DNA from 3 places in the Lysinibacillus sp. NPDC095746 genome. Region 1 is predicted to be linked to each of the others. Evidence: predicted binding sites of a transcription regulator. Region 1 holds the regulator's gene; each other region holds the start of a gene.

Region 1 (10,710 bases):
GCCTTATCTGGTAAGAAACGATCAGAAATATATCGATCACTCATTTTCGCTGCCGCTTCAATTGCTTCATCAGTGATTTTCACACGGTGATGCGCTTCATAACGATCGCGTAAGCCTTGAATAATTTGAATCGCTTCTTCTACAGTTGGTTCATCAACTTGAATTGGTTGGAAACGACGCTCTAATGCCGCATCCTTCTCAATATATTTGCGATACTCATCTAGTGTCGTTGCACCAATACATTGAAGCTCGCCACGTGCTAAAGATGGTTTTAAAATATTTGACGCATCTATGGCACCCTCTGCACCACCCGCACCGATCAATGTGTGCAATTCATCGATGAATAAAATAACATTTCCTGCTTGGCGAATTTCATCCATTACCTTTTTCAAACGGTCCTCAAATTCACCACGATATTTTGTTCCAGCAACAACTGTCCCCATATCAAGTGTCATAACACGTTTATCACGAAGAATTTCTGGGACTTCATTATTAATAATTTGCTGTGCCAAGCCTTCAGCAATAGCTGTTTTACCAACACCTGGCTCCCCGATTAATACAGGGTTATTTTTTGTACGACGTGACAGAACCTCAATAACACGTGTAATTTCCTTGCTTCGACCAATGACTGGATCTAAAGTGCCTTCACGAGCAATTTGCGTTAAATCACGCGCAAGGCTATCTAATGTTGGTGTATTGGCAGCCTGTGCAGCTTGTTGACCAGATTGAGCATTATCGTTATTACCTAATAACAATAGCACTTGCTGACGAGCCTTATTCAATCCGACACCAGCATTATTTAATACACGGGCCGCTATACCTTCACCCTCACGAATAAGCGCTAATAGTAAATGCTCTGTGCCGATATAGGAATGACCTAATTTACGTGATTCATCGACTGATAGTTCTATTACCTTTTTAGCACGAGGTGTGTAGTGGACAATTGGACCAACATCTTCTTTACCTTTCCCTACAAGCTCTTCAATACCTGATTCAATCATTTGGGGACTAATATCAATGGCTTCTAACGCTTTTGCAGCAATACCGCCACCTTCACGGATAAGCCCTAATAGAATATGCTCTGTTCCAATTGATTCGTGTTTCCAACGAATTGCCTCTTCTTGTGCAAGCTGTAATACTTTTTGCGCGCGTTGTGTAAAACGATTAAACATCAAATGAATCCTCTCCTTTTCTCCGAATAATAGGCTTACTCATATTTTCTCGAGATAGTGCCTCACGAAGCATTTCCGCTCGTACGCGATCTCGCTCAGTAGGTGGCAAAACGTCACCTGCGTAATTCTGTAAAAATCCAGGTTGCATACTAACAACACATTCGTTTAATTTAGTCGCTTTAATACCTTCAATTAACCTTAAATCTACTCCTAAACGAACATTGGAAAGACAGGTAGCAGCTTCCTCACTCGTTAAAATTCGAGCATGTGTTAATGTCCCTAAAGCACGGTATACACGATCTTCTAAGGCAAGCTCTGCTTTTTCCATTAACTTACCTCTTGCATGTCGTTCTTTTTGAATTATTTTTTCAGCGACACTTTGGATATCGGCTAAAATATCATCCTCTGTTTTCCCTAGTGTAATCTGATTTGACACTTGGTAAACATTCCCTATATTTTCACTACCCTCCCCATATATTCCTCTTACCGTCATTCCTAATCGTGTCATCGCATTAATGATTTGATTCATCTGACCCGTAAGTGTAAGGGCAGGCAGGTGCATCATGACAGATGCTCGTAAACCAGTACCAATATTTGTTGGACAACTTGTTAAATAACCAAATGTATCTCGAAATGCGTAAGGCAAAGCTTTCTCTAAGGTACGATCAATTTTATTGGCTTGCTCGTATGCCTTTTGAAGTTGAAAACTCGCCGTCATACATTGAATGCGTAAATGGTCTTCTTCGTTCACCATAATGCTAGTTGATTCGTCATCAGATAAGAGCATGGAGCCAACTCGCTCTTTTTTTGCAAGCTGAGGACTAATCAAGTGCTTTTCCACAAGTATTTGACGCTGTAAAGACGTTAAGTCTTTAATAGCAAAATATGAATAATTTTCTCGAAGTTCTGTACTATCCTTGATTGCATGTGTAACTGCGTGTTCCACCTGTAATGCTTCATCCTCTGTAAAGGCTAATGGAAAACGATAACCATCTAAATTTCGAGCAAGGCGAATGCGTGTACTAATGACAATATCTGAATAATCGTCCTCTACACTCATCCATATCGGTGTAGCACGCTCTAAAAATGACTCAATCATCACGACACATCACCACCTTTAAATTGTAGCTGCTTCTCAAGTTCCTTCGCTTCATCACGAAGCTTTGCGGCCTCTTCAAATTGTTCTTCATCTACAGCAATCTTCATACGTTTACGAATATCTTCAATTTGCTTTTTGATGACATAGACATTGTTTTGGGCACCGGGCATTTTTCCTATATGTTGAGGACCAGCCTGTATACGGTTAAAGAGCTTCGGTAAGTGTTCACCAAAGGTATCATAGCAGCTAGGGCATCCAAACTTACCTTCTTTTAAAAATTGTTTATACGTAAATCCACATTGTGGGCATGTTTGCGGTTGTGGTGGTGCCTGCTGTTTTTCACCCACTTGTTGTTGCTGCCATGTAGGGGAGCCAAACCAATTGGATAATAACTGCTGAATAGATATTGGCTCTTGCTTAAATTCAGCATGAAATGGATGGAACTGCGAGGCACAGACGTCACAATAATGATGCTCTACTTTTTGACCATTTTGAATTTGTGTTACGGTAACTGTCGCATTACGCTGCTTACAATGTTCGCATATCATTCCCATCACCTCTTTATTTGTGCTGTTCATATTTAATCGTTGTTAGCATCGCTCGTAAAATTCTTGCTCGAATAATATCCCGTAACGGGAGTTGCAAATCGAGAGTTGAGCGATCAACTGCTGCTAACATTAATTTCGCTTCTCGCTTTGAAATTACCTGCTCATCAATTAGTCGATACACTAAATCTTCTGTCATTGTTTGCGATGCCCCACCTTCTATTTGCGCGAGGACATCATCAATCAGATCAATTTGTGAATTCGCGCGGACACGTAAAATTCGAATGTATCCACCACCACCACGTTTGCTTTCAACAAGATAACCTCGCTCGACAGTAAATCTAGTATTGATTACATAATTTATTTGTGAGGGCACGCATTGAAATTTATCTGCGATTTCACTACGTTTTATTTCAATATGCCCTTCTCCACCTAATTCAAGCACTTGCTTTAAGTAGCCTTCTATGATGTCTGATATATTACGCATTTTAGGAATACACCTCGCTTACTTCACTGACTTTGACTATCTTTGACTTTCTTTGAGTATATTATACAAAACGCTTGAAAATAATTGCAATTATTTCGCACTTAGAAAAAATTAATTATGCCTATGCCAGGAATAATTGCGTCCGGAATCGGCTTTGTGGTTAGGCGAGCAGGATGTTTTTTGCCCGGAAGCGTAGCGTCAGCAGCTTGATGCAGGTCAGTTAACCGTTATCGTATGGAAGCGATGATTTTTAACTTATTTCTGCAGATGTTTGGACAACCGCTGAAATAAGTTTCTTAGTTATAAGATGCCCTTTTCAGCTATAGAAAAAACGCAAGCATATGCAACTAGCATATACTTGCGTCTATAAAAATTATACCCATCGACCAACTATTGGATAACGCCAATGCTCATCAGATAGAGCCTTCACAATACCGATAATTGGTGCAACAAAATACATGATACCAAAAACAATTAAGAACGGTATACCAATGATTAGGAAGCTTAAAATCCCCGAAATTGTCATTAATACCCCCATTACAACTTGGAACAATAAGGCTTGCACGGAAATACTTTTTACCTCTTCATCTGAGCTAATTAAGAAAAATATAATCGGTACTAACCATGGCGCAAAAAACGCACTTGCGTGTATGATTACCTTAGACCATTTAGTTTCCATTTATATCAATCCTTCCATTTAATTTTTTATTTTATGTACTACTATTTACGGATCTATTTCTTAAATAGTTTCAAATATAAATTGGATTTTAAAATTTTTTTGAAAGGCATGTGATAACCGATGGAATTTAATAACAAACTTGCAAACGAATACGAAAAAGGTATTCGTCGCACGCTCCCTAGCTATGATGCAATGCTACGTTTGACACAAACCTTTTACCAATCTGCGTTACATGAAACAGCTGAATTTTTAGTCGTTGGCTCCGGAAGCGGCAATGAGATTTTACAGCTTGCTGAGAAAAGTCCTCATTGGTCATTTGTTGGTATAGATCCGTCAGAAGCGATGCTACAAATCGCTGGTGAACGTTTAAAATCTCTACCTAATAATATTTCTTTATATCAAGGAACTATACTGGATACTCAGTTACCTGCAGTGAAGTTTGATGCAGCAAGCTGTGTATTAGTGCTTCACTTTATACAAGATGATCAAGAGAAGCTTGCAACATTACAAGAAATAGCGAATAATTTAAAGCCTGGTGCTCCCTTTGTCCTCGTCTCAAAATATGGGCAGCAAGGTTCCTTAGAAACTGAGCTACAATTTGATTTATGGCGTGCTTATTGGCTACAGCATACAAAGCTAACACCATCGGAAGTAGCGGAAATGGAGAAATCCATACGTTCTCTTTCATTTATGCGTGAAGAGGACATTTTAGCACTATTACAGCAGGCAGGTTTTACAAAACCATCTAGATTCTTTGCGACTACTTTATTTGGTGGTTGGATATGTTATAAAGAAAGTTTATTGTGAAGATTTATACACCTGTTAAGCTATAATTAACAGAATTGAGGTGAATGCTGTGATACGTACAATAGGCATTACAAAAGACCAAAAGCTTATAAAGGATTTTCCGCTAGAAGATATACACAAAAACGAATTTGAATGGTACTGGGTCGATTTTAATTGTCCGACCGATGAGGAAGAACTACTGTTAGATACATTTTTCCATTTTCACCCACTTGCTATAGAAGATTGTTTAATGCGTTTACAGCGGCCAAAGCTCGATTTTTATGATGATTTCCATTTCTTTGTTATCCAAAGAGTTAACGAAGAATTAACAGCAGAAGAAGTAAACATTTTTGTTTCTAATAAATTTATTGTTACATTTCATAAAAATTCAGCACCGGAGATAGATCGAGTACAAATGATGCTAGAAAAACAGCCAAAGAATTGGGAACGAGGCACAATCTATTTAACATACCAGGTAATCGATAAAATCGTTGATAACTATTTCCCACTTGTCTATAAGATTGAGGATCATTTAAATGCACTAGAAGATGAGCTTACCTATCAAAGTAACCTTAACGCTATGAAAATTGTGTTTGAATTCCGTAGTGATTTGCTTGATCTACGTCGCACCATATTACCAATGCGTGATCTATTATATCGTATCCTTAACTCTTACCGATTTTCACTAAATAAATCAGAACGAGCTTATTTCGGAGATATTTACGATCATCTGCTTAAACTCACCGAAATGATTGAATCCAACCGTGAACTCACTGCGGATATGCGTGATAGCTATATGGCGATGAGCTCTAGTCGCATGAATGGCATCATGATGACCTTAACAATTGTTTCAACAATCTTTATTCCGCTAACATTTATTGCCGGTGTTTATGGCATGAATTTCGAATATATGCCAGAGCTACATGGGAAATTTAGCTACTTTATTGTACTCGGAATTATGATTTTTATCGCTTTATTTATGCTGGCAGTCTTTAAGCTTAAAGGCTGGTTCAAATTATTTAAACCTTAATTCCTTCGGGACCATCGTCATCGATGACGAGAAGAGCCCGCGCAAAGCGTTTACTCGCACAACATACTAAAGGCACCTGAGATTCTCTAAGGTGCCTTTCTACTGTCAGTAAGGACCACGATCATCAATTTTATGTTCGCCTTGCTGTGGAAATAAAAAGTAAGCGAGTACCCCAGATACTATTGTTGCACAGATAGTAATTAATAGTTGATCTAAGTCTGGTACTTCAGCATAGTAGTTTCTTAACATGTAAACCGAGCCAATCGCTACAATTACCATAACCGGAATAACAAATTTGAAACGCTTCTTTTCCATGTAATACCTCCTCAAAACTATTGTTACGTTCAATCTAAACAGTTCGTATTTTACAGGTTTCCTATTTTAAATTCAATTTACCTATTACCTTTTTAATAGTCTATTTCATGACTTTTAATCGACAGTCGTCTATAATGCCTATAAAAAATAAAGAAATACACTAAAATTTTAACCAAATTTACGACAAAAAATAGTAGAATAGACTAAATACCATATATTCCGAAAAATTAACAAACTAAGCAATTCAATTTTTATATACTACTATGCATTTATAAAGAATGGAGCAAACAGACAATGAGTTGGTTTACAAAAAAGAACGATTCTAGCTACTCAATTACATTAGCACCTGAAAATTATAAAAACAATGTACAATTGGATGTATCAAACTATCCAAAACTTCAAAAACAGTTGCAACTTTTAGATTTAACAATTGAGGATTTAGCCATCATTAAACAACTACAGCCTTTAGCTAAAGATTTAGTTCCTGAAATGGTGGATAAATTTTATGCAGCTATTAGTTTAAGCCAAGATTTGTTAGATATTATAAACAGAACGTCACAAATCGAACGTTTAAAAGTTACTTTACATAAGCACTTGAGTGATATTTTCGAAAGTCATATTAACAACGCTTATATTGATGAACGGAAGGCAATCGCTGAAACCCATGTTCGAATTGGTCTACAATCAAAGTGGTATATCGCCTCATTCCAGTCATTAACAACGACATTTACACGCTTTACAAATGAGTTGGATTTATCGAAACATGATGCCATTCGTGCTATCAATGCCTTCTGCAAAATCATTAACTTCGAGCAGCAGCTTGTAATCGAAGCCTATGAAAAAGAAGAGGAACGCATTCGAGCAGCAGCTGATGATACAAAACACGCACTTGTTACTACCATTCAAAAAACGGCAGAGGAGCTCAATGGGATTAGTGAAGAAACAGCAGCCTCTTTATTAGTCATTTCTTCTCAAACGGACGATATCGCAGTAGCGACTAAACAAGGCTTATCCTTCGTTGCTGATACACAGGAAAAATCCAGACGCGGACAGCAGCAGCTACAAGATCAAAATGATTTAATACAAGTTATTTTGCAAAGTGTAAACAGTCTTGAAGTTACGATGAACCAATTACGCACATCTTCTCAAAAAATATCAGAGATTGTAGGGTTAGTTACGGGAATTGCCGATCAAACCAACTTATTAGCATTGAATGCTTCTATCGAGGCAGCCCGTGCGGGTGAGCATGGTAAAGGTTTTGCTGTTGTAGCAGAGGAAGTTCGTAAGCTTGCAGAAGAGACAAAAAATGCTGTACAAAATGTTTCTCATCTCATTAGAGAAACAGAAAGTAATATTACAACAATGTCTAATTCAGTTATTAACGTGGATCAAAAGATTCAACATAGCGTAGATACACAAAACAGTTTATCTAAATCATTTAATGATATCGCCGATGCTGTTGCTGGAATTCAACAGCAGTATGTAAATACATCCAGAGATATTTCAACAATTTCTAACTTGATTACTGAACTGTCACAAGGAGCTACACTCGTTTCTTCTTCTTCCGATTCACTGATTAATGTGGTAAATGAGTTAAAAATGTAAGCACAAAAAGGGAAACTGACAGTATACGTCAATTTCCCTTTTCACTTTTAATGCGGTAATTCCCGTTTTTGCTTACGATGTTCTCGTCTTGCAGGGCCTGTTTCAAACAGACGTTTTTCTGCATCTGTTTCAGGATAAATTGCAGGAACTGGCTTAGGTTTACCATCATCATCTACTGCAACCATTGTTACAAAGGATTCCGTCGTTAATTTTTCCTCACGAGTTTCAATGTTTCGTGAAATAACCCGAACGTAAACTTCCATTGAAGAACGTCCAGTTGACGAAACAATACTTTCAATTTCTAAAATATCCCCTACATGTGCTGCCGATAAAAAATCAACTGAATCAATAGAGGCTGTAACTACATGCCCTTTCGCATGCTTCATTGCCGTAATTGCAGCAATTTCATCAATATAAGCTAACACTCTTCCACCAAAAATGGAGTTGTGATTATTTGTATCTGGCGGTAATACGAGACGCGTTTGAACAGTACGTGACTGACCCATCGGTATTGCGTTGTTTGTCATAGTTCTTGCAACTTCCCTTCATGAAATGTTTCTTTCGTCATCGTATCGTAGAAAAAGAGTTGATGCAAATTAGAACGATTTTTTCATCGTTATAAATTTCATATCTGTCATTTCCTCAATTGCCCACTTAATACCTTCGCGCCCGTAGCCACTCATTTTAACGCCACCGTATGGCATATTATCGACCCTAAATGTCGGAATATCATTAATAATAACAGCACCTGCTTGTATTTCATCTGCTGCACGTAATGCATCAGGTAGCACATTCGTATAAATGCCAGCATTTAAACCAAGTTCCGACTCATTCACTAGTCGAATAGCGTCGTCTAATGTTTCATATGAAACAATTGAGACGATTGGCGCGAATGTTTCCTGACAAACAACTTTCATATCCGACGTCACATTCGTCATAACAGTTGGCGTTAAAGTACGTTCCGTAAATGTTCCGCCTGTTGCAACTATCGCACCTTGTGACTTTGCTTCGTCAATCCATTGACAAATACGTTCAACTTCTTTTGGATTAATCATTGCACTAACATCCGTATTTGTATCTAGTGGATCACCTACCACTAATTTTTCTGTCTCCGCTACAAACGCCTTTGTAAATTCATCAATAATAGATGCGTGTACATAAATACGTTGTAAAGAGATACAAACTTGTCCAGCAAAATTAAAAGCACCACCGACACAACGTGAAATAATTTTATCAATTGGTGTCGATGGCTCGACAATTACTGCAGCATTGGAACCAAGCTCTAAAGTGACTTTACGCAAGCCTACTTTTTCTTTAATGCCCAAACCAACCTTACCACTACCCGTGAATGTCACCTTTTTCACAAGTGGGTGGGTCACTAGTGTATCACTTAGCTCCCCTCCGCTACCTGTCATAATTTGAAGCGCACCATTAGGTAGACCCGCTTGCTGGAAAATTTCCGCCATCACGATAGAGCTTAATGGCGTTTGCGTCGCTGGCTTTAAGACTACCGTATTTCCCACTGCAAAAGCAGGACCTAATTTATGTGCCACTAAATTGAATGGAAAATTAAATGGTGTTATGGCTGAAATTACACCTAGAGGTTCTCGTTTTGTCCAGCCGATACGATCTCCTGCCCCTGGTGCAGCATCCATCGGTACCGTTTCACCGTTTGCTTGCTTAGCACCCTCCGCAGCAAATTGATAAGTTGCTATTGTACGTTCTATTTCAGTTAAACCTGCCGATATTGGCTTACCTGCCTCTAGGGCTAAAATTTCAGCTAATTCCTCTTTGCGCTGGCGCATTATGTTAACCACTTTATATAATATTTCGGCACGTTCGTAGGCTGTTGTCTTTTTAAACGTTTGGAATGCCTTATGTGCACCTTCTATTGCTTGCTCAACGTCAAAAATTGATGCCTTAGCTACCTTTGCAATAACCTCACCACTATAGGGCGAACTTAGCTCATATGTTTCCTTTGCGTTCTGCCATTGGCCATTCATCCAAAGCTTTGTTTCCTTCATCCTTCAAATGCACCTCCAAAAAATCAAGTTCTTCTTTATTTTATCACGAAGAACTTGAAGCTACAGCTGCTGCACTCATTGCCGCGAACATCGCTGCTTGCTGTGCTTGAATTAATAATTCAATAGATGACATGATCGTCATTGATAAGGATTGTTGCACCTGCGCCATATCATAAATTGCAATTTGTATGGCCATAAATAACACAAATTCACGATGCCATTTTAAAAGTTTCATATCTTTTAACTCATTATATACATCAACAATCTGTTGAAGCTGTACTTGATTCACTTCAAGGATTGCTAAAAAACCAAGTAAAGGATAGTGCATTGTCTTGACCTTTACATCCTGATTCTTTAGTGTGTCACGGATTGTCACAACATTTGGCACTAGATTATTATCATATTGAGCTGATAAGAAAGTCAGTAATTGCGATAGCCATTGAAGCTCATTACCCGCATTAAAATTATACGTACGTAATTCTTTATAATAACGATTCATTGTTTCCGCACGTAGCTCCGCATCATCAGAGGTGCTACTTAACAATACTGCATAAGGAATATCATCGTATGACGTTAAAAACTTATGATGTTTACGGATTGCATCAAATAATGCACGTGCCGCCTGTGCATGTGCACGCTTCTCACTTTCCTCTTCAGTTAAAAACTGTGCACCAATAAAACTAAAGTTCCCACTTCTAAATTTCGCTTCCTTCATTATATTCACGTTGTTTAGTAAATTTTTCACTGCTTGTTCTGGATCTTCTTGCTCCAATAAATTTGCAGCAATACTATAACCTACCGTTGTTCTTAACGGAGATGTCCATGAAGTTTGCTTTTTCATTTCTTGTAATACTTCTTTATATTTAACAGAATCAAAAGGTTTTCCAGATGCCACATATTTGCTAGCTATGGCTAACACAATTTTACGATCCACTGTCCGGCCAACAGCCTTCGAGACATCCTCCACC
Region 2 (10,710 bases), on a different contig from region 1:
GCCAATCCCCCATGAACGAATCATTTTTGTTGCATACATTTTTGGTTCTTCTCCGTTAATCGTATCTACTGTTACGACCATAATTTCAGCACCTGTGCCTTTGTCTAGCTGCTCTGAATAGTGGTTGAGTTCTTCCTTTACGGATGTTGATAAAACATTAGCAAAATCATGAATATACGTATTTTTCTTCGGTGTCGGCATTGCGGCATCCGCCATTCTTATAGACAGAATAAACATGATGCTAACAATAGCAAGTTGGAATATTAACCGTTTCATTATTGTTTACCTGAACTGCCAAAATCTATAGATGGTGCCTTTTCAGCACCCGCAGCTGCTTTAAAGTATTCTTTCTGTTCAAAACCAAACATCCCTGCAATAAGATTGCCTGGAAAACGTTTAACCGTTTTATTAAAAGTCTGCACTTCATTGTTGTAATCTTCTCGAGCCACCGCTAAACGATTTTCTGTCCCAGCTAATTCATCCATTAATTGACGGAAATTTGCATCTGCCTTTAAATTCGGATAATTTTCTACGACTACTAGTAATCGACTAAGTGCTCCGTTTAATGCATCATTGGCAACAGCCTGTTCCTTTGGACTTTGAGCACTTCCCATTTGTGCACGTGCCTCTGTAATGCTAGCGATCACTTCTTTCTCATGGTTACATAACCTTTTACAGATTCTACTAAGTTCGGAATCAAATCGTAGCGACGTTGTAGCTGATTTTCAACTTGCGCCCATTTCGAATCTACGCTTTCCTCTGCCGTTACTAGACTATTGTATTTTGGAATAAATAGTAAGGCCAATATAACTAAAATAATAACGATTATTCCTACAGGTCCAAATATTTTTTTCAATTCTAAAACCTCCTTCGCTTTCTGTTAGCTATCATCCATGATAAGCCTTTCTTTTTTCTAATGTGTAGCAAAAAAACATCCCTATTCTACATATATGCAAATGCATTAATACCGTATGAAATTTCTCTAACGTGCCATACTTAATACTGTAACAAACTATGATATTTAGGAGGCGCTTTTTTTGACACAATCGTTTCAAAACGAATCATCAAACCAAACATCGTTTAATCAACAACAAAGCCTAAATCATGGTGGACATGAGCAAATGGACTTGCATGAAACAATCGGTGCAATCATTGCTTGTATGAATCAATCCATTGTTTTACGTCCACATGTTAAGGACACAGAGTTACTTAGTATTTTGGATCGCCAATACAATTTCACATTAGGTATGTATAACACTATTGTGGAATCTTATAGCACAGGTCATGATCCATCTGTTCCTACAGGTCGCTATCAAATGGAGACAGGAAATAATTTTAAATATGGATTAACTCCTGGCCAACCTAAAAAGCCAATGCAAAATGCAAACGAGCTCAGCGATGAATGTATTTCTGGCTTCTTACTTGGCGCTCAAAAGGGTGTGGCAAAAGGTATGACTGCAGCAGCAACAGAAACTACAAACCCTGTTGTTCGTCGCGTTATTGCCGATAGTATTCCCAACTGCATTGAAATGGCATACGAATTATCTATATACCAAAATATGCATGGCTACTATCAAGTACCTCAATTTTCTCAACAAGATATGCAAACGATGCTTAATGCATACAGCACTACAACAAATCCCCTTCATTAATTTTTAAAAAAAAGAGCAGCCCATCTGTGGTCACTATCACCCAGGGGCTGCTCTTGTTTAATTTTTTATAAAAAATGCTTTCGTTCATGGATTCGCCAAGTCGATCACCCATCGAATAACTAAAAATAGCACCTGGAGTGAATGTTTAGCCATTCATCCTGGTGCTATTTTTAGACTATTTGTAAAAAAAAAAGAATCCCCTCAGATAGGATTCTTTTTTTTCGACTAGTATAACTAGTCTTCACGTACAGTATGTTCACTAAAAATAATTTGGAGTTGTTGCTTTTTTGAAGGTTTGAAAGGAACATATACGGGAATAATGCCTATTAAGCAATATTTCCATTATATTCCCTTCTCTTTTCCCCACTAAGCAGGCTGCTAAACTACTTATTAGGAGAATTGAGTTATTAAAGTAAATCAAATAATCAGTAAAATGGCGCCCTCGGAGGGAATCGAACCCCCAGTGCAAGAACCGGAATCTTACGTGTTATCCATTACACCACGAGGGCAATTAAACAAAAAAAAAGTACTCACCCTAGGCTTTAGAAAAGCATGATGTAGATAACCCTCATGTGAAGCATACCTGCAAAATAGTGTACTGTACTTTAACTTATGTGACCTTATCAATTATACAAACCTATTGCCCATATTTCAACTATAGAATGCAAAACATTTTAACTTTTTTTATCTTGATTCAATAAGTATCAAAATACCTACGAAAAATAGATAAACTACAGACGGATATCACAGATTTGTGAATTATGCTGATACCCTTTTAATTTTGGACACGCTATCTATTTACATGAGAGCAAAGCGTTTGCGGTACTTCCTTATTTGCGTGGAAGCGAGGCGGTAATGGGAATGTTTTTTGTAGCAACAGCGAGGCGGTAGCATAAAATGTTTTCTGGGCGAAGACGACAGCATTAAGTGTTTTTGGGCGAGGGCGAAGCGTGCATCCAATGGTTTCTGGCAAGGGCGAAGCGATTGCATCCAAGTTTTTTGTGGCAAAAAGCAAAGCGACTGCATCCAATATTTTTGGAGCGAAAGCGAAGCGGTAGCATCCAATGGTTTCTGGGCGAGAGCGAAGCGATTGCATCCAATGTTTTGGTGACCAAAGCGAGGCGGCAGCGTCCAATAGTTTCTGTGGCGAAAGCGAGGCAGCACTATTAATACGCCAAGGAAAAATTGATTTAATTTATTTTACTTTAACAGGGTTAATATTTGACCTTCCCTGACTATAATGTGTATGATAAGGATACAGCTGAATTACCAAGGAAGTTTTCAGCAAAAGTATTCGAATTTAGTTTTTTAAGGAGGATTTAACATGAATTTAATTCCTACAGTTATTGAACAAACAAGTCGTGGTGAACGTGCTTATGACATCTATTCACGACTACTAAAAGATCGTATCATCCTATTAGGAAGTGCAATTGATGACAACGTTGCTAACTCAATTGTTGCTCAACTTCTATTCCTACAAGCAGAAGATCCAGACAAAGATATTTTCCTTTACATTAACTCACCAGGTGGATCTATCACTGCTGGTATGGCAATTTATGACACAATGCAAATTATCAAGCCACAAGTACAAACAATTTGTATCGGAATGGCAGCATCTATGGGTGCTTTCCTACTTGCTGCTGGTGAACCTGGTAAACGTTTCGCATTACCGAATGCTGAAGTAATGATTCACCAACCTCTTGGCGGTGCACAAGGTCAGGCAACTGAAATCGAAATCGCTGCAAAACGTATTTTATTCTTACGTGAAAAATTAAATGGAATTTTATCAGAACGCACTGGTCAACCACTTGAAGTCATTGCAAGAGATACAGACCGCGATAACTTCATGACAGCTGAGCGTGCAAAAGAATACGGCCTAATCGACCAAATTATGGAACGTAAATAAAAAAGTTAAAGGCATCCCAGATTATTTCTGGGATGTCTTTTTTTGTTCGACACTAACTGTATTGGTTTGATGGGACTATCCTTCACTTTGATTGGGCTATCCACAATTTTAATGGTTCTATCCACGACTTTAATGGTTCTATCCACGACTTTAATGGCTCTATCCACGATTTTAACGGTTCTATCCACGATTTTTATGGCTCTATCCACGATTTTAATGGTTCTATCCACGACTTTATGCTCTATCCACGATTTTAATGGTTCTATCCACGACTTTGGTTACTCTATCTTTCATTTTGACGGTTCTATCCATTATTCTGACTCTTCTTTCCGTCGCTCTGACTCTTCTTTCCGTCGCTCGGCTCTTCTTTCCGTTGCTCTGATCGTTCTTCCGTCGCTTCAGCCTTTCTTTCCGTCGCTCTGACTCTTCTTTCCGTCGCTCTGACTCTTCTTTCCGTCGCTCGGCTCTTCTTTCCGTCGCTCGGCTCTTCTTTCCGTTGCTCTGATCGTTCTTCCATCGCTTTGACCTTTCTTTCCGTCGCTTCAGCCTTTTCTTTCCGTCGCTCTGACTCTTCTATCCGTCTCTTCGGCCATATTTCCCATCGCTTTAGCTCTACTTTCAGTGCAAAAGCGCAAAAAAACTGTCCAACATGTAAGTTTTACTGTTGGACAGTTTTTGCGTCATAGTTCTTTAATCTTCTTTTTCGATTAGTGCTGCTAATGCTGTAACCGCTTGCTCAGCATCGTTGCCATCGCCACTAAGTACAACCTCTGTTCCTTTTGCAATGGCTAAGCTCATAACACCCATAATGGATTTAGCATTTACTTTTTTCTCGTCTTTTTCCAGAAAGATATCTGCGTTAAAACGATTTGCTTCTTGTACAAATAGTGCTGCTTGTCTAGCTTGTAGTCCTAATTTTAATTTTACATGGACTCTTCTCTCGGTCATTCTTAAAACTCCCCTTTACTACCGTTCATCTATTATTTTTATCTTACCTTACTTACTAGCAAAAGAACAATATGCGATTACGCTTTTCACATTCATACCTGAAAAGTATGAAAATTTAACCACCAATTTTTTCTCCGCTTCTTAATGCATCGGCTATTTCATCTATTTTCCGTAATCGATGATTGACACCGGATTTACTAACCGTTCCACTTGATACCATTTCACCAAGTTCTTTTAGTGTGACATCTTGGTATTCTACGCGTAATCGTGCAATTTCACGTAGTTTTTCTGGCAATTGATCTAGACCTATTGCATTTTCAATAAATCGGATATTTTCTACTTGACGTAATGCGGCGCCTATTGTTTTATTCAAGTTCGCTGTTTCACAGTTAACTATGCGATTGACACTATTTCTCATGTCTCGCAATATGCGGACGTCTTCGAATTTCATCATTGCTTGATGCGCTCCAACAATGTTAAGGAAATCTGAAATTTTTTCCGCTTCTTTTAAATAAGTTACGAAGCCTTTTTTTCGTTCAATTGTTTTTGCATTGAGCTCAAATTCATTCATTAAATCCATTAAGGCCTCGCCGTGCTCTTTATATAATGAATAAATTTCTAAATGGTAGGCGGATGTTTCTGGATTGTTGACAGAGCCACCCGCTAAAAATGCGCCTCGTAAATATGCTCTTTTTTGACCACTCTTTTTAATGAGCTTCCGAGAAATAGTATGATTAAATTGAAAGTCGTCTGAGATGATTTCTAAATCAATCAGTAGCTCACGCGCACCTTCTCTTACGCGGCAAATGTATACGTTATTTTTTTTCAAACGCATTTTTTTTCTAACAAGTAACTCTACATTATACGGATACAGCTTCTTCATAATCGTATAAAGTCTTCTTGCGATTGCAGCGTTTTCAGTTTGTACGTCTAAGCTTAACTGTTTATTAGCAAAGGATAATGAACCATTCATACGAATTAGGGCAGATACTTCTGCTTTCATACAATGATTGTCCGCTTCTATTTGCGTTAACTCTTTTTTCGTTTCTGAAGCAAAAGACATATCACGCCCTCCTTTCAACTTTTTGTTCTATGTATATGTTCATCTTATCATATACAATAAGCGCTTTATGATTCACTAACTTCTTGTTCATAGATATTTGCGTAATCTACAAGCCATTTCGCAACGTTTGTAGCATTATGACGCACCGTCCCATCTGGGCGAATCGTGGCAATATCCCGTTTAATAACCTCTAATCCCATACTTTCAAGCTTTGCAACGTCGAATGTTACTGGCTCAGCACACTCTTCCTTATAAAGCTCTTTTACAGGATGAGGGAGTTTTACATCATTCACCAATATAGAATCAATGAAGGAGTCACTAACATGTTTATATATAGCTTTAACATGATCACCTGCTGTATATGAAATGGTTTCACCTTTTTGAGTCATTAAATTACAAACATAAATTTTTCTTCCTTTAGCCTTTACAACAGCTTCTCCTATTCCTTTTACAAGAAGGTTTGGAATAATGCTTGTATATAAACTTCCTGGACCAATTAAAATATAGTCAGCACGATGAATTGCTCGAATAGCCTCTGGTAACGGTTTCACATTTTCAGGCACTAAAAAAACACGACTAATTCGTTTTTTTGCCTTTGGAATTTTAGATTCCCCTTCAATGATTGAACCGTCCTCAAGCTCAGCATGTAAATTTATCTTTTTGTTGGCAGCTGGTATGACGCGACCATGGACCTTTAAAACCTTTCCCATTTCACTAATAGCATGGTTAAAATCCCCGGTAATATCTGTTAAAGCAGTCAGCATTAAATTACCTAATGAATGCCCACGTAAATCTTCTGATGCAGAAAATCGGTATTGAAACATTTGCTCTACAAGCGGCTCAACATCCGATAACGCCGCGATCACATTACGGACATCACCAGGTGGTGGAATATCATAGTCATCTCGTAAACGTCCTGAAGAACCACCATCATCTGCTACTGTCACAATTGCAGTAATATCAAATGGGTGGTGCTTGAGCCCTCGTAGTAACGTAGAAAGCCCCGTACCACCACCAATTACAACAAGCTTTGTTCGCTTCTTTCCCATTCACTCAATCCTTTCTACGATTGATGTCACGATGTGTAATAACAGTATTTTCCTTTCCAGCTAAATATGCCCCAAAATACTCTGCTAATGTTACTGAACGATGCTGTCCTCCAGTACATCCAAAGGCAATGACAAGTTGTGATTTGCCCTCTTGTCTATAGAGCGGAATCATAAATTCAAACAAATCCGTTAGTTTTTGAATAAGTGTTTGCGTATCTTCAAGTGCCAAAACATAAGAAGATACCTCAGTTTGTAAGCCCGTTTTAGGGCGTAACTCTTCTACATAATATGGATTTTTCAAAAAACGGACATCAAATACTAAGTCGGCATCTATCGGCATACCATGTTTAAATCCGAAAGACATAATATTTACCGAGAAAATATTATCAGCATCGCTGGCAAATTCTTTAGCGATTTTTTCACGTAGCTCTTTAGGCTTCATATTAGATGTATTATAGACAAATTTAGCGCGACCTTTTACTTCGGATAAAAGCTTACGTTCTTGTTTAATGCCATCTAATGGTAAACCATTTACAGCCAATGGATGTGCACGTCTTGTCTCTTTATAACGTCTAACTAAAGCTGCATCATCTGCATCTAAAAATAAAATACGTGCAACGATGTCACCTTCTTTTAGAATATGGTCGAGAGCGCCGATAAGAGAATCAAAAAAGTCGCCACCACGCATATCCATGACAGCTGCTATACGTGTAATATTTTTACCCGAATCCCTTAGTAAGGTTAAAAATGTTGTAAGTAACGCTGGTGGTAAATTATCAATACAGTAATACCCTAAATCCTCAAAGCTTTGAATAGCTACTGTTTTCCCAGCTCCAGACATTCCTGTAATAATAACCAATTCACTTGTACCTTTTGGTCCTTCAACCACCACTGTCATGCAGCTCCTTTATTGTTCGATTGATATTTGTATTTTCTCATGAAGTAATTCAAATTCAGTTGTGTATTCAAATGTACCGTACTGAATGCCTGATTGTGAGATAGCAAATTGTAAGTTTGTTCGATCACCTTCAGCCATTGGCAAATGTTTCAAATCCTCTACTGGGTGCCATGCAAGTTCGCCTTCTCTAGTTTCTTTAAACGGTACTCCTTCTACATCCTTTGCAACAAATGTATAAAGCATCCATTCGTCCACTACCTCATTATTTTCTTTAATAACCATTGTATAAACACCCTTTAAATGAGCATTTATTGGTGTGACATTTGTTTCTTCTTTAAACTCCCGTACTGCAGCCTCATAAATCGATTCACCGCTCTCCATTTTACCGCCAGGAGCTACGTACCAGCCACGTCTCGGCTTCTGAAGTAATAACACTTGACCGTCTTTTACGGCTATTAAATTTGCAATTCTTTGCATAGGCACACCTCTAATCTCTTTTGCATTCTACCTTTTATTATAGCAAGACCAAACAAGGTTTGTCCTCAATTCTAAACTTTACGTCATTTGCAATTTTAACTTTATCGATACTGTTTTTAACCTTTACTCAAACATATGAAACTCAGTCATAAAAATTTCCGTTCACAACAAAAATAGGCTGCTCCACCTAATTGGTGGAAACAACCTACTTAACAAAATAAAAGGGGGATTGCTAATTACAATTTATATATTACACCTTTTATATGTCATTCAAGTTACAACTATATTAAGACCGTATTAAAATTGTATTTTTTACCTCAAAATATTGATCTTGGGCATTCTACTAAAATATGCACACCCATTTTGAAAGGAGATTGCCCTTTTCAATGATCCACTTTAAGCATTAATTTTTTCTAATAATTCTTCCACATAGTGCTGTACTGCTTGTGCTGCAATACTTCCATCCCCTGTCGCTGTAACGATTTGACGAAGTGATTTTTCACGTACATCTCCAGCTGCGAAGATACCTGGTACTGTCGTTTCCATATTATCATTTGTCACAATATAACCAGCATCATTTAAAATGCCTAGAGACTCAAATGGTTTTGTTAATGGAAGCATACCAATGTATACGAATACGCCATCAGTAGCAAAATTAGATTCTGTACCATCTACAGTTGATTGTAATGTTACACTTCCAACTTTACCGTTAGCCTCATTAATTTCTTTCACTGTTGCATTCCAAATGAAATCAATTTTTTCATTAGCAAAGGCACGATCTTGGAGAATTTTTTGTGCACGTAATTTATCACGTCGGTGTACAATTGTTACTTTATCAGCGAAGCGAGTTAAATAAACGCCCTCTTCAACAGCAGAATCCCCGCCACCTACGACAACAAGATTTTTTTGCTTGAAGAATGCACCATCACATACTGCACAATAGCTGACACCACGGCCGCCAAGTTCTTTTTCGCCAGGCACGCCCATTTTTTTATACTCGGCACCTGTAGAAAGAATAATTGCTCGTGTTTTATATTCTTTAGTACCTGATTTTATTGTTTTATATTCCTCACCATCAATAATTTCAGTTACGTCGCCATATGCATACTCTGCACCGAATTTTTTAGCATGATCGAACATTTTTGTAGATAGTTCAGGCCCTAGAATTGTATCAAACCCAGGATAGTTTTCTACTTCTTCTGTATTTGCCATTTGTCCGCCAGGGATCCCACGTTCAATCATTAAAGTTGAAAGGTTGGCACGTGATGTGTAAACAGCTGCAGTCATCCCAGCAGGACCTGCACCAATTATTACTACATCATAAATTTTTTCTTCTGACATAAATACTTCCCCCTAAACAGATTTTTTACTTTTTTATAATAATGTTAGTATGTTCATCGTATGTGAAAGTAAAAAGTTATTCAACTATGTTGCTCACGGTCTAATTATGAGTGTCTGGTAAGAACATTAAAATCTCTTCAATATACTTCGATAAAGTTGACACTGACACTCCGTATTGCTGAGCGATTTCTTTTTTTGTCACCTTGAGCATTCGGGAAGAACGGAATAAATAATCATTTGCTCCTGCAATAGCTGCTGGATTTGTAAAACGATAATTGTTCATCAATGCTTGCTCACAAAGCACAAACCACATTTGGAACATTGGTGCAATTAATGTCGTTAGCTTTTCATACTGCTCTAGTAAAATTTCTGGCACACTTACTGCTCGTATAAAGCTAGCCTCTACTTTGTTTTTCATATCAAATTGATGTCCTAGTGCATAAGCGAGGAATAGCTTTTCATACGCATTAAATTGGTCAACATCTATCCATTTTGGATGCGCAATAATTTCCTGTTTATGTGCTGTACAGCTTAATAAAAACAAACCAAATATGCGTTCACTTGTATACTCGCTCTCTAGCTTTTCTACAATATAATCACGGTCATGTTCTAATGCATCAAGTGAATAATTGTTTTCTTCTTGACGCCAAGGTTCAAAGCCTTCTTTATCGGGATCTAGCTCAAGTAGCTGCTCCCATGTACTTTTTGAAATTTCTTCATGTCCTGAGAAATAAGCGGCATGTGATAACCAAAAGTAAAAGCCAGCATCGCCTACATAGCCTCTTTTCTGCATGCTACGCAACCATTTAAATGCTAAATCATATTGTCCAACGAGCGCTAATGTTGCACCCAGCTTGTAGCGATGTTCCCATAAGTATGGTTGAATTTTCACAAGTATTTCTAAAAGATCCTTTAAATCTTCTTCATTTTTTTCATAGTATGCGATAACCGTTAAATTACATAGTGCATGTAAATTCCCTTTATTTTCACGTAATACAGTGTTTAGCAGCGCTTTCGCTTGTTCTGCTTCACCCACATAAAAATAGGCAAGGGCTAAGTTATTATAAGCCGACCAAAAATCTGGTCTATCTTCAATTAAGTTTTCTAGCATTTTAATAGCTTCAGGGAAATCTCCCTTTTCCATACAGCGTCTCGCCTGTTCTTGCCGATATAAATCTTCAGCTGAACCTTCAAGCTCCTCAAAATCATCCTGCTCAAAATCAACAAACTCTAATATTTCAGCAGCTTCATCTGCATAGGCACCTTCTGGCTCTATTTGTAAATATTGCTCTGCAAAGCGCTTAGCATCATGTATGATGCCGATACATCCTGAAACCTCTGCCATGTAAAAAATAATTTCTGGATTGTCTTTATCT
Region 3 (10,710 bases), on a different contig from region 1:
TAAAATATTTGCAACATCAGGATGGGCTTTTTCAATTTCATCTAATAACACTACTGAATATGGATTTCGGCGAACAGCTTCTGTTAATTGACCACCTTCTTCATAGCCAATATAGCCTGGAGGTGCCCCTACAAGACGTGACACACTATGTTTTTCCATATATTCACTCATATCAATGCGAATAAAATGATCCTCAGAATCAAACAGCTGTGCCGCTAGTGCCTTCGCAAGCTCCGTTTTACCAACACCTGTTGGCCCTAGGAATAAAAAGCTACCAATTGGTCGATGCGGGTCTTTAATACCAGCTCTAGCACGCCATACCGCTTCTGTAACAAGCTGTACAGCATTATCTTGTCCGACTACACGCTCATGCAATGTATCTTTTAAGCGCAATAATTTTTCACGCTCACCTTCTACTAATTTCGTCACCGGTATCCCCGTCCAGAGTGAAACGATAGATGCGATTTCATCAGCTGTTACCTCTTCACGTAAAATACGTGATTCCGTACCATTCTCTAATTGTTTTTCCATCTCTTGAATTTCCTTTTCAAGTGTAGGAATTTTACCATGTCGTAGTTCGGCAGCTTTATTTAAATCATATTTACTTTCTGCTTCATCTAAGTCACGACGGTATTTATCAAGTTTTTCACGTTTTTTCTGAATGCCGTGTAACGCTTCTTTTTCTGTTTCCCATTGTTTACGCATGCCCTCTGAGGATTCTTTCAGCTTTGTTAATTCCTCACTAAGTTGCTCTAGACGTTTTTTACTTGCCTCGTCCTTTTCTTTACGTAACGCTTGCTCCTCAATTTCAAGCTGCATAATACGGCGCGTTACTGCATCCAACTCCTGTGGCATGGAATCTATTTCTGTTCGAATCATCGCACATGCTTCATCGATTAAATCGATGGCCTTATCTGGCAGGAAACGCTCTGTAATATAACGATTTGAAAGCTCTGCTGCCGCTACAATCGCACGGTCATGAATACGTACTGCATGATGTAACTCAAAGCGCTCTTTCAAGCCTCGTAATATAGAAACGGTATCTTCAATAGATGGCTCACGTACAAGCACTTGTTGAAAACGACGCTCTAAAGCAGGATCCTTTTCAATATACATACGGTATTCATCTAATGTTGTAGCCCCGATACAATGTAGCTCACCTCGTGCAAGCATTGGCTTCAGCATATTCCCAGCGTCCATCGCACCATCTGTTTTACCTGCACCAACAATTGTATGAATTTCATCGATAAATAAAATAATGCGCCCCTCGGAGTCTTTTACCTCTTGTAAAACACCTTTTAAGCGCTCTTCAAATTGTCCACGATAACTAGCACCAGCTATCAAAGCACTCATATCTAACTCATACAATATGCAATCCTTTAACCCCTCAGGCACATCACCTTTTACGATACGTTGGGCTAATCCTTCTACAATTGCTGTTTTACCAACCCCCGGCTCACCTATTAAAACAGGGTTATTTTTCGTTTTGCGTGTTAATATACGAATGACATTCCGAATTTCTTCATCACGTCCGATTACCGGATCCATTTTACCGTTTTTTACTTCATCTATTAAATTACGTCCAAATTTTTCTAATGGTTTTTTGTCATCTGTTTGTTGAAATTGCATATTTAGCACTCCTTTTCAATAATGTTAAGCGGAATCTCGTTTGCCATTCTGTTTCACAAAAAAATGTTTGACCTTTTTTGACTAACTTTATTTTACAACACACGACAAACCTCCGCAAAGAATTAGCCCTAAAATTTCTTCCCTTATAACTGGAAAATTACGTTATAATAAAAGTATGTTTCTTAGATTTAGTATCGAAATTGTTCACCATCCTTTTGTAATAATTAGACATCTTTTACAAAAAGAAAGCGATGTGTTGGAAATATGGTTATAATGGATTATATACAAGAAAAATTTCATGATCTTTTTCAAAAGCACGGTGTTTTTATTAAAGTAAATAAGGATAGTAAAATTTTTTTAGAGGGCGAACGTGCGCAAGAAATTTATTATATAAAAACAGGAGCTATCTCGATTAGCCAGGAAACAGAGAATGGGAAGGAATTAACCATTCGTATTTGTGGTCCAGATAGTATTATTGGAGAAGGCTCATTATTTTGTAAACTTACGTATAATTCCATGACTGCTAAAGTTTTAGAACCCTCTAGTTTATATGTACTAAGCCGTGAATCATTGGAACTTTTACTAGTGGAACAACCTAATTTAATGGTGGAATATATGAAGTGGTTGCAAACAGAAAATTTAAAACATCAAAGTCGTTTGCGCGATTTAGTTTTAAATGGTAAAAAGGGCGCTTTATTTTCAACACTCATCCGCCTTTCAAATACTTATGGTAAGCCTTTAGAAAATGACACTATTTATATTGACCTCCCATTAACAAATACAGAAATCGCTAATTTATGTGCGACGAGTCGAGAAATGATTAATCGCATGCTTAATGACTTAAAGAAGCGAAATATTATATCCTTCGAAAAAGGTTATATTACCATTCACGATTTACAATTTTTAAAGGATGAAATTGCCTGTGAGAATTGTCCGTTACAAATATGTCGTATCGATTAATCACTACACACAAAATCCCCGCTTTGAGTTATAAGCGGGGATTTTTTATAGGGGGATTTCCGTTCCAGGCTACTCACTTTCCTGTGGGCGAGCGTCGATTAGCCTTCCACTCCAATCAACGATAGCGTAGAACTTTTATAAATTTTATATATTTCAAAATTGGACACTATGACAAACGCATCATAATTGAACAATTTATAGCAGTGATGTAATTGTATATTGTTGCCGCTGACACGTTTTCGGCAGACGAAACCTTTTTGTTAAAGTTGTGTATTTGCTCTTTGGAAGGTAGATGTCGATAAAAATGAAAAGTTGGGTGATAAAACGTGAAAGTTTATCGATAAAATTTAAAAGTTGGGCGATAATTCCTAAAAGTGTTCCGATAAAACTAAAAAGTTGGGTGTTATTTTGTTAAAACGTACATCATGTGATTCAGTTGATTGGAGTGCAGACTGGGCGACTCCAAGGGGATCAGATCACAAAGCGAGTGAAGCGGCTCATCGGACGCCCCCAGCCGGAACGGAAATCAACCCCTCGTTTTACCGAAGAGCCCTATTTTTATACGACACCTTAATTTGATTGGCACAATAGTTTTTTGATGCAAAAATCCCCGCTTACTGTTGCAAGCGGAGATTTTTTATCTGCTTTATGTGGACTTAGCGTACACCTAATGCCATTTTTGCATAGCGTGACATTTTATCTTTTGACCAAGGTGGATTCCATACAATGTTGACATTTGTACTTTTTACCTCTGGAAGCTCACCTAAAGCTGTATTCACTTGATCAACAATAACAGGTCCTAGCGGACAACCCATAGAAGTTAATGTCATTGTAACAGTTGCTACACCTTCTTCATCTAACTCTACATCATATACTAAACCTAAGTTGACGATATCAATACCAAGCTCAGGGTCAATTACATTTTCTAATGCACCTAACATGCTTTCTTTCATATCTTGATCCATCTGTATTTCTCCTTCCGTCACAGTGTTAACTTAATCATAGCAGATGCATCTTATTATGCCAAATGCTGCGCAAGCCATTCAGTTGCTGCTAACATACCGTCTCGTGACACAGCATGGCCCGCTCTTTTATTTGCTAAGAATTTTAAGTCTTCTGGATTTTGTTCATAGTATTTACGTAAAGATAAATAAAAATTATACGTTTCATTAAAAGGAACGGTTTTATCTAATTCCCCATGCCAAAATAACACAGGTCTTCCTGCGAATTTTTCTGGTGTTAGACTGACATCATATTTAGCAAGAAGCTCATTCGTTTGTTGTATTTCTTCTTCGGACATTGGCAAATTTACACCGCTTTTAGCGAATTGCTGTAATTGATACTCCGCTAATTTAAGAAACCCTGGCGCACCCATACATACTGCTGCTGTATTAATCCAGTCATAACGCTTTAAACAGCCTGATGTTACAATTCCACCCATCGAGGTACCAGCAACGCCAATTTTATCATTCAGTAATAATTTTTTATTCTTTAATTCATTATATAATTGTTCAACTTCATGAATAGAATTTAAAACAATATCCCAAAAATGTAAGCTCATTTTCATCTCAGATAGACCTTCACTACGGTCGCCATGTAATTTTGCATCTGGTAATAGGACACGCACCCCCCTGCCTACTAATTGGTATGCATAATGTAAGTTATGTTCTTTTGCACTCATAAAGCCATGTAAAAAAATCACTACCGGGGTTTCTTCATTCATACTTTCCGTATGTATATGTAATAAAGGAATATTTCCCCACAATTCTTTTTCAACAATCATCTTTGTCACTCCCAATTTTTGTCTCATCTTTATGTTAGCAAACTTTTCTCACTGTGACAAAATTTTGACGAATGGATGACAAAGAGATACTATTCAAATTATAGGAAAGGGGCAATAAGCTATGAAACCGCATTTAATCGTTTTGGACTTAGATGGTACGTTATTAACGGACCAACAACAAATTTCAGCAAAAACTAAAAAAACATTATTGCAGGCAAAAGAACAAGGCCATCAAGTGATGATTGCTACAGGTCGTCCTTATCGTGCGAGTGATATTTACTATCACGAGCTTGGCCTTACAACGCCCATCGTGAATTTTAATGGTGCTTACGTCCACCACCCAAAAAATGCTGCTTGGCAAACTATGCATACTCCTATTGATTTAGGCGTAGTGCATGATGTCGTCGATTCCATTAAGAGCTATGAATACGAAAATATCATTGCTGAGATTAAGGACGATATTTATGTGCATACAGAAGATGAACGGATATTAAATATTTTTAATATGGGGAATCCAAAAATTACTCTTGGGGATCTCTATACTCATTTACTTGATGACCCAACAAGTTTACTAATTCAAGCGAATGATGTAAATTCCACGATTATTCGTGATCATTTACAGGCTGTTCATGCAGAGGTCATCGAACATCGTCGTTGGGGTGCACCGCTTCACATTATTGAAATTGTTCGCCGTGGCTTAAATAAAGCAGTAGGAATCGCTCATGTAGCAAAAGATTTAGGAATCCCACGCGAGCGTATTATTGCATTCGGTGATGAAGATAACGATTTAGAAATGATCGATTATGCAGGCATCGGTGTAGCAATGGGCAATGGCATTCCTGCATTAAAAAATATTGCCAATGAAATTACTACAACCAATAATGACGATGGCATCGCTAAAATACTCATCGATCGCTTGAAATTAACCTAGTTAAGTAGTAATTTGAAAATAAATACCCTATTTTTTTCTGTTTAACTTTATTCAAGAGTACTCTTTATTCGATGAGTACTTATTGAATAAAGTTAAACATCCTATGTTGCAATTATACTGAAACTCGATATGATAATATATCTATATAATATTTCATTCGAAATAGTTTTGAGAAACATAGAGTGGAAAGTGAAAGCTCGACACTTGTTCACCTGTTATGTAGTATAGGTATTTGAAAACTTCTCATATAGAATATTAAATTAGGGGGACAAATGATGAAAATTTTTACTGATAGTGGATGCGATTTACCAAAGTCTTACTATGAAGAAAACAATGTTGAACTTCTTCCACTACGCGTGCAATTGAACAATAATGAATATGATGATGTCGTTTCAATTGATTCCAAAGAAATTTACGATGCTATTCGTCAAGGTGCTCACCCAAAAACATCCCAAGTATCACCAGAGATTTTTCTCAACCATTTCGAAAATCTAGCAAAGAATGAAGAGGAAGGGATTTATATTGCCTTTTCATCGGAATTATCAGGCACCTATAATACGGCGGTCATGATTCGCAATCAAGTGCAGGAGCAATATCCCTCCCTTAAATTAGCTATTATCGATTCTAAATGTGCTTCACTTGGTTTTGGCCTAGTAGTCGAAGAAGCGGTTCGACTTCGAAATACAGGTGCTTCATTGGAAGAAATCGAAGCAAAAATCACAGCTCTTACCCCACAAATGGAACACTTATTTACGGTTGAGGATTTAGATTATCTTGCTAAAGGTGGGCGTGTATCAAAGGCAAGCGCATTTCTTGGAGGGCTCCTAAGCATTAAACCAATTTTAAATGTAGAGGACGGTAAGCTTGTGCCGATTGAAAAATCTCGCGGGCGCAAAAAAGCCATCGCTCGCATGTTAGATTTAATGCAAGAACGCGGCGATGATTTTTCCGATAAAATTGTTGGTATTAGTCATAGTGATGATGTGGACTTTGCCAACGAAGTAAAGGCTTCTATCCAAAAAAGATTTTCACCAAAAGCCATTCAAGTAACAATGATTGGCTCAGCAATCGGCTCACACGTTGGACCAGGAACAATTGCGATCTTCTTTACAAATAAAAGCTATCAAGCTTAACAAAAACCCCCTCCGCACTAAAAAGTGTTGAGGGGGTCTATCATTTTATTTTGTAGTAACTACCTGTAAATGAAGCACCCTTTATGATTGAGCATCTTGCTCATTACGGCGTACTTTACCTCGTCTAATAATAACAACTACAAATGCTATGAATATAACCCATACTAATCCTAGTGCTACCATATAAGGTACATTTAATCCTTCATCATCTCTAACTTGATAAATCTCTACCATTTCACGATTTAAAATAACCGGATACACGTCTTTTTCATTAATACGGACTTTTTCTTGATGGATAATACCATTTAACATTTTACCTTCCCCAAGCTGAGCAGGTGTTAAATCAACGCGTTGTGTTTTACTAGTGTTGTTAACCATAATGACCCATTTTTCTTTATCGGATGTACGTGTAAATACAAGCAGGCCATTTTCATTTGTAATAACGTCAAAATCACCGTTGCGTAATGTCTCAGATTTATTACGTAACGATTGAACATTTTTAATATATTCGATTAATTCATCATCTGTTTTAAAGTTGAAAATTTGGTGTGTATCTGGCTTTGTTTCCCCGTTCATCGCAATTTCTGTACCATATTGCACAACTGGAATTCCTGGCATCATAAATAAAGCACCCATCGCCATTTTCAAACGCGTTGGTGGGAACATATTTTCTGTTGCAGAATCAAATGTGAAACGACGCGTTTCTAGGGAATCGACCATAATCTGAGTTGGCTTTTCACCCGTAAAAGGTTCGATCAACTTAGAAGAATCCATATCAACATTTTTAAATATATTACGATAAATATCAGCCGTAGCCGGTGAAATACTTGCATCAAAGTTTGCATCACTTTCTTCATTCGAAATGACATAGAGCGATTTTTTCGAATCTTTTAATGCTTTAATCACTTCATTGATAAATCCTGTATCAATCCCAGCAATATTTGTTAAACGCAGCCCACCAACATTATATGTAGAGACAAAATCTGTTGCTGATTTAATAAGTGCTTCTTGTACATCTTTGTTTGTTAAGTCCCACTGTACTTGTCCATTATTTGTCGAAGCAATCCAATCCTTTTTCGCTGGATCTTTTGCCCACTCATGACTCGGACTTACGTTGTTTAGTGGGAAATCAACCATGATCGATACATTTTTAGCTTTATAGGCCTCAATGACACTTTGGAATTCCTCAGATGTACCAAAATGACGCTCAATTGTAGAGTAGCTCGTCGGCATCGATCCATCATATTTCTCAGTGGCAAAAATCGGACCAATAGAAACGATTGTAAAGCCCATCTCTCCGATAAATTTTAGTTTTTCCTGTAAGCCTACAAAATCGCCTCCTGCAAACTTAGTAGGGTCTTGCGTATTTGTATCAAAATCGTTAGTGCCCGAACCATTAAAGAAACGGTCAACGAGTAAATCATAGATGCTTTCTTCTGCAATTGTTCTTGTCGATGCCTCATCAGCATACGCAATTGGTGTAGCACTCACTAATGAAGTTGCTAGTAAAAGCGATGCAGCTGTTGCACTTATCCACTTCTTGAATTTCACTTTTAATCCCTCTCTTTCAAACCAATCCATCGTCATTTTACCAAATAAAATAGGCACGTCGCTATCATTTAAAAATATTTTCCGAAAATGCAAAATTAATTACGACAAAAAGGTGTCAACTTTTACTATCAATTCATTCGGTAGCTTGGGCCGGCGACCCGAGCAGTTTTTCGAGTTACCTGAGCACTTCTTCGGCTAACCTGATAGTTTTCTGACCTCCCCAAGCGCTACTACCTAAACAATTTCATCTTCTCTCCAAAATAAAAAGCCGTGAAGCGAAATCTTCACGACCTTTCCAAATAATTATGCTAAGAAATTTTGCCCTATTGGCAGTTTGAAGCCTAAATACAATGTAATGAATAAGAATACTGCAAATAAAATCCAAAACAGACCATTTGGTTTATTTTTCTTTTTACGAACTAATACCATTTCCATCATACCAATAACTAAAATACCGCCTAAGAATTTAAAGCCGTAGAGCATACCCATATTATAATCCATGCCTTTAATGAATAGTGCGCCACCAGTAATGATAATTAAAATGTAGAATAAACGTAATGTCATATGTAAGCCTTTTGACTGCTTGCCCATTAATGCCGCAATTAAAAAGATTACGATTGCAACTACCCAAGTAGTAATATGCAAATGCGTTTGGCTAGTTAAGAAATTCATTATTTTCCCACCTCATATTCTTTTTTCTATCAAACTCTATCCTACCATGTGATGGAAAGGGTTTCAAACATTACAATAGTGTTCATGTAATATAAAACAATTACGCCGAGGCATAATTGTGCTGTCGCTACAGATCAACAATGCCGAAAAGAAGTTAAAAATCCGCGGAGGTAAACTCACGCGGATTTAGAATATTATTCAAAATGATTTACTAAAGTACCGATGCCCTGGATAGACACTTTCACTGTATCCCCAGCTTTTAAAAATTGTGGCGGATTCATGCCTTTGCCTACACCTGCTGGAGTACCCGTTAAAATAACATCACCTGGCTCTAATGTTACATGCTGAGATAAAATCGATACTAATGATTCTACAGTGAACATCATATCTTTTGTTGAGCCGTTTTGACGCACTTCATCGTTCACTTTTGTTACCACTGTTAAATCTTGTGGATTCGGAATTTCATCTTTTGTTACAAGGTAAGGTCCAAGTGGACAAGTTCCCTCCAAGCTTTTTCCTAAGAAGAATTGCTTATGTTTTTCTTGTAAATCACGAGCTGTTATATCATTGGCAATCGTGTAGCCAAATACATAATCATAGGCTAAGTTTTTCGGAATATTTTTACCTCGTTTACCAATGACAACTGCTAATTCGCCTTCATAATCCATTTTCGATGAAAGATCAGCATGAATAGAAATTGTTTGGCCATCAGCTGCAATAGCAGTCGGAGATTTTGTAAATACCATTAAGTCTATTGGAGCTGCCTCGGCCCCCATTTCTTTAGCATGTTCATCATAGTTTTTCCCAATACACATAATGTTTTTTGGTGTACGTGGAATCGGTGATAACCACTCAATCACTGTAAATTCACGTTTGAAACTTTCTGCACGGTCTGATTTTTCAGCGGCTTCTACTAATTTACGAATCTGTTCAACAAAATCAAAGCCTAGAGCAATGCCATCTACAATTGAACTTGAAAAAGAAGGGAGAACTTGAAGTTCATTTTGAATAGCGAGTACATCCCATACCGCTTCTTCTTTTTTTACTTTTGGTCCAAAACTTACATGTCCACCTAATTTAAACGATAAAATTTTCATGATTTTCAGAGCTCCTTCTTTTTTCTACATAATACAACAATATTATAGGAATTGCCTTACTTTTGCGACAATTATTTTTATTCCTATTAAATCGTGGGCTCATCACCATAACGTGGGTTGATTTCCGTTCCGGATGGGCGCTTTCCTGGGGGCGTCCGATGAGCCGCTTCACTCGCGTTGCTCGCTCCAGGGTCTCATCTGTGACGCTGATCCCCAAGGAGTCGCCCATCCTCCACTACAATCAACTTATATACATAACATACGTTTTAACAAATGCTATCCCAACTTTTAATAATGAGCCAAGTCACGATTAATTATTCTTATTATACAAGACGTATTCATTAACTATATGTTGCCGACACGCTGAATACAATTAACTTACTTTAGTTTTCGCTTTATATGTTAACTTGCGCCATAAAGCCTCTAACGGGCCTTGTTGCCATTTCGCTAAGCAAATTTCTGCCACAATCATTTGGACAATAATAATACCGACTGCAATTAACACACCTGTTGCGACGCTCACTTTTCCATACCAGCCAAATCCAAATTGATAAAATAAACCTGTTCCAATGATTGATTGAAGTATGTACATCGTTAATGACATACGCCCTATTTTTGCAAAAGGACTAAGCAGCTTTGGTATAACTGGAAGTAAACAAAGTAAAACAATGAGCCCTGTATAGCCAACTGCTAAAATTGGACCACCTATATATACTTTCAAGTAGTCTAGCAAATAAGTACGCGTAAACATGACTGGTAAGCTCTTAATAAAAATGCCAACTGCTAATCCAGCTATTGCTAATGCTAGCCAAAGCCATTTTAGCTCCTTTGCTCGTTCCACTAAATGCCATTTAGATGCCGCGGCACCCATTAACATAAATGGTAAAATTGTAAATAACGCTACAAACCACATGCCGATCCCCGCCTGAACAGATAAATCGGTTAAACGTTGCA

The links. The regulator CtsR, encoded in region 1, represses protease genes until heat stress. The targets are predictions, from matches to a motif close to ATGGTCAATAAAGGTCAAACA.
Region 2: a site for CtsR is predicted at 2,871-2,891, ahead of clpP (ATP-dependent Clp endopeptidase proteolytic subunit ClpP). Genes of this name have one in related genera too.
Region 3: a site for CtsR is predicted at 1,694-1,714, ahead of ACIQ7N_RS19790 (ATP-dependent Clp protease ATP-binding subunit). Genes of this name have one in related genera too.

Annotation. Positions count from the first base shown of each region.
Region 1 is NZ_JBIWGL010000007.1:95,761-106,470, reverse strand. Features, by position in the region: gene ACIQ7N_RS07370 (ATP-dependent Clp protease ATP-binding subunit) at 1-1,175, opposite strand, end outside; gene mcsB (protein-arginine kinase McsB) at 1,165-2,274, opposite strand; gene ACIQ7N_RS07360 (UvrB/UvrC motif-containing protein) at 2,271-2,819, opposite strand; gene ACIQ7N_RS07355 (CtsR family transcriptional regulator) at 2,833-3,303, opposite strand; gene ACIQ7N_RS07350 (magnetosome magnetite crystal formation protein family) at 3,677-3,982, opposite strand; gene ACIQ7N_RS07345 (class I SAM-dependent methyltransferase) at 4,103-4,789, shown strand; gene corA (magnesium/cobalt transporter CorA) at 4,839-5,798, shown strand; gene ACIQ7N_RS07335 (hypothetical protein) at 5,904-6,113, opposite strand; gene ACIQ7N_RS07330 (globin-coupled sensor protein) at 6,408-7,718, shown strand; gene ACIQ7N_RS07325 (acyl-CoA thioesterase) at 7,766-8,245, opposite strand; gene ACIQ7N_RS07320 (aldehyde dehydrogenase family protein) at 8,315-9,742, opposite strand; gene ACIQ7N_RS07315 (DUF4003 family protein) at 9,786-10,710, opposite strand, start outside.
Region 2 is NZ_JBIWGL010000005.1:114,137-124,846, reverse strand. Features, by position in the region: gene ACIQ7N_RS05795 (TPM domain-containing protein) at 1-276, opposite strand, end outside; partial or broken gene ACIQ7N_RS05790 (LemA family protein) at 276-682, opposite strand; gene ACIQ7N_RS05785 (LemA family protein) at 644-856, opposite strand; gene ACIQ7N_RS05780 (spore coat protein) at 1,038-1,652, shown strand; tRNA gene ACIQ7N_RS05775 (tRNA-Arg) at 2,087-2,161, opposite strand; gene clpP (ATP-dependent Clp endopeptidase proteolytic subunit ClpP) at 2,977-3,558, shown strand; gene ACIQ7N_RS05765 (hypothetical protein) at 3,863-4,075, opposite strand; gene ACIQ7N_RS05760 (HPr family phosphocarrier protein) at 4,249-4,506, opposite strand; gene whiA (DNA-binding protein WhiA) at 4,622-5,569, opposite strand; gene ACIQ7N_RS05750 (gluconeogenesis factor YvcK family protein) at 5,635-6,618, opposite strand; gene rapZ (RNase adapter RapZ) at 6,623-7,516, opposite strand; gene ACIQ7N_RS05740 (8-oxo-dGTP diphosphatase) at 7,526-7,993, opposite strand; gene trxB (thioredoxin-disulfide reductase) at 8,390-9,334, opposite strand; gene ACIQ7N_RS05730 (tetratricopeptide repeat protein) at 9,435-10,710, opposite strand, start outside.
Region 3 is NZ_JBIWGL010000033.1:11,744-22,453, reverse strand. Features, by position in the region: gene ACIQ7N_RS19790 (ATP-dependent Clp protease ATP-binding subunit) at 1-1,629, opposite strand, end outside; gene ACIQ7N_RS19785 (Crp/Fnr family transcriptional regulator) at 1,903-2,589, shown strand; gene ACIQ7N_RS19780 (metal-sulfur cluster assembly factor) at 3,246-3,554, opposite strand; gene ACIQ7N_RS19775 (prolyl oligopeptidase family serine peptidase) at 3,608-4,372, opposite strand; gene ACIQ7N_RS19770 (Cof-type HAD-IIB family hydrolase) at 4,494-5,303, shown strand; gene ACIQ7N_RS19765 (DegV family protein) at 5,579-6,436, shown strand; gene ACIQ7N_RS19760 (alpha-amylase family glycosyl hydrolase) at 6,518-7,987, opposite strand; gene ACIQ7N_RS19755 (YisL family protein) at 8,291-8,659, opposite strand; gene ACIQ7N_RS19750 (fumarylacetoacetate hydrolase family protein) at 8,854-9,756, opposite strand; gene ACIQ7N_RS19745 (DUF418 domain-containing protein) at 10,130-10,710, opposite strand, start outside.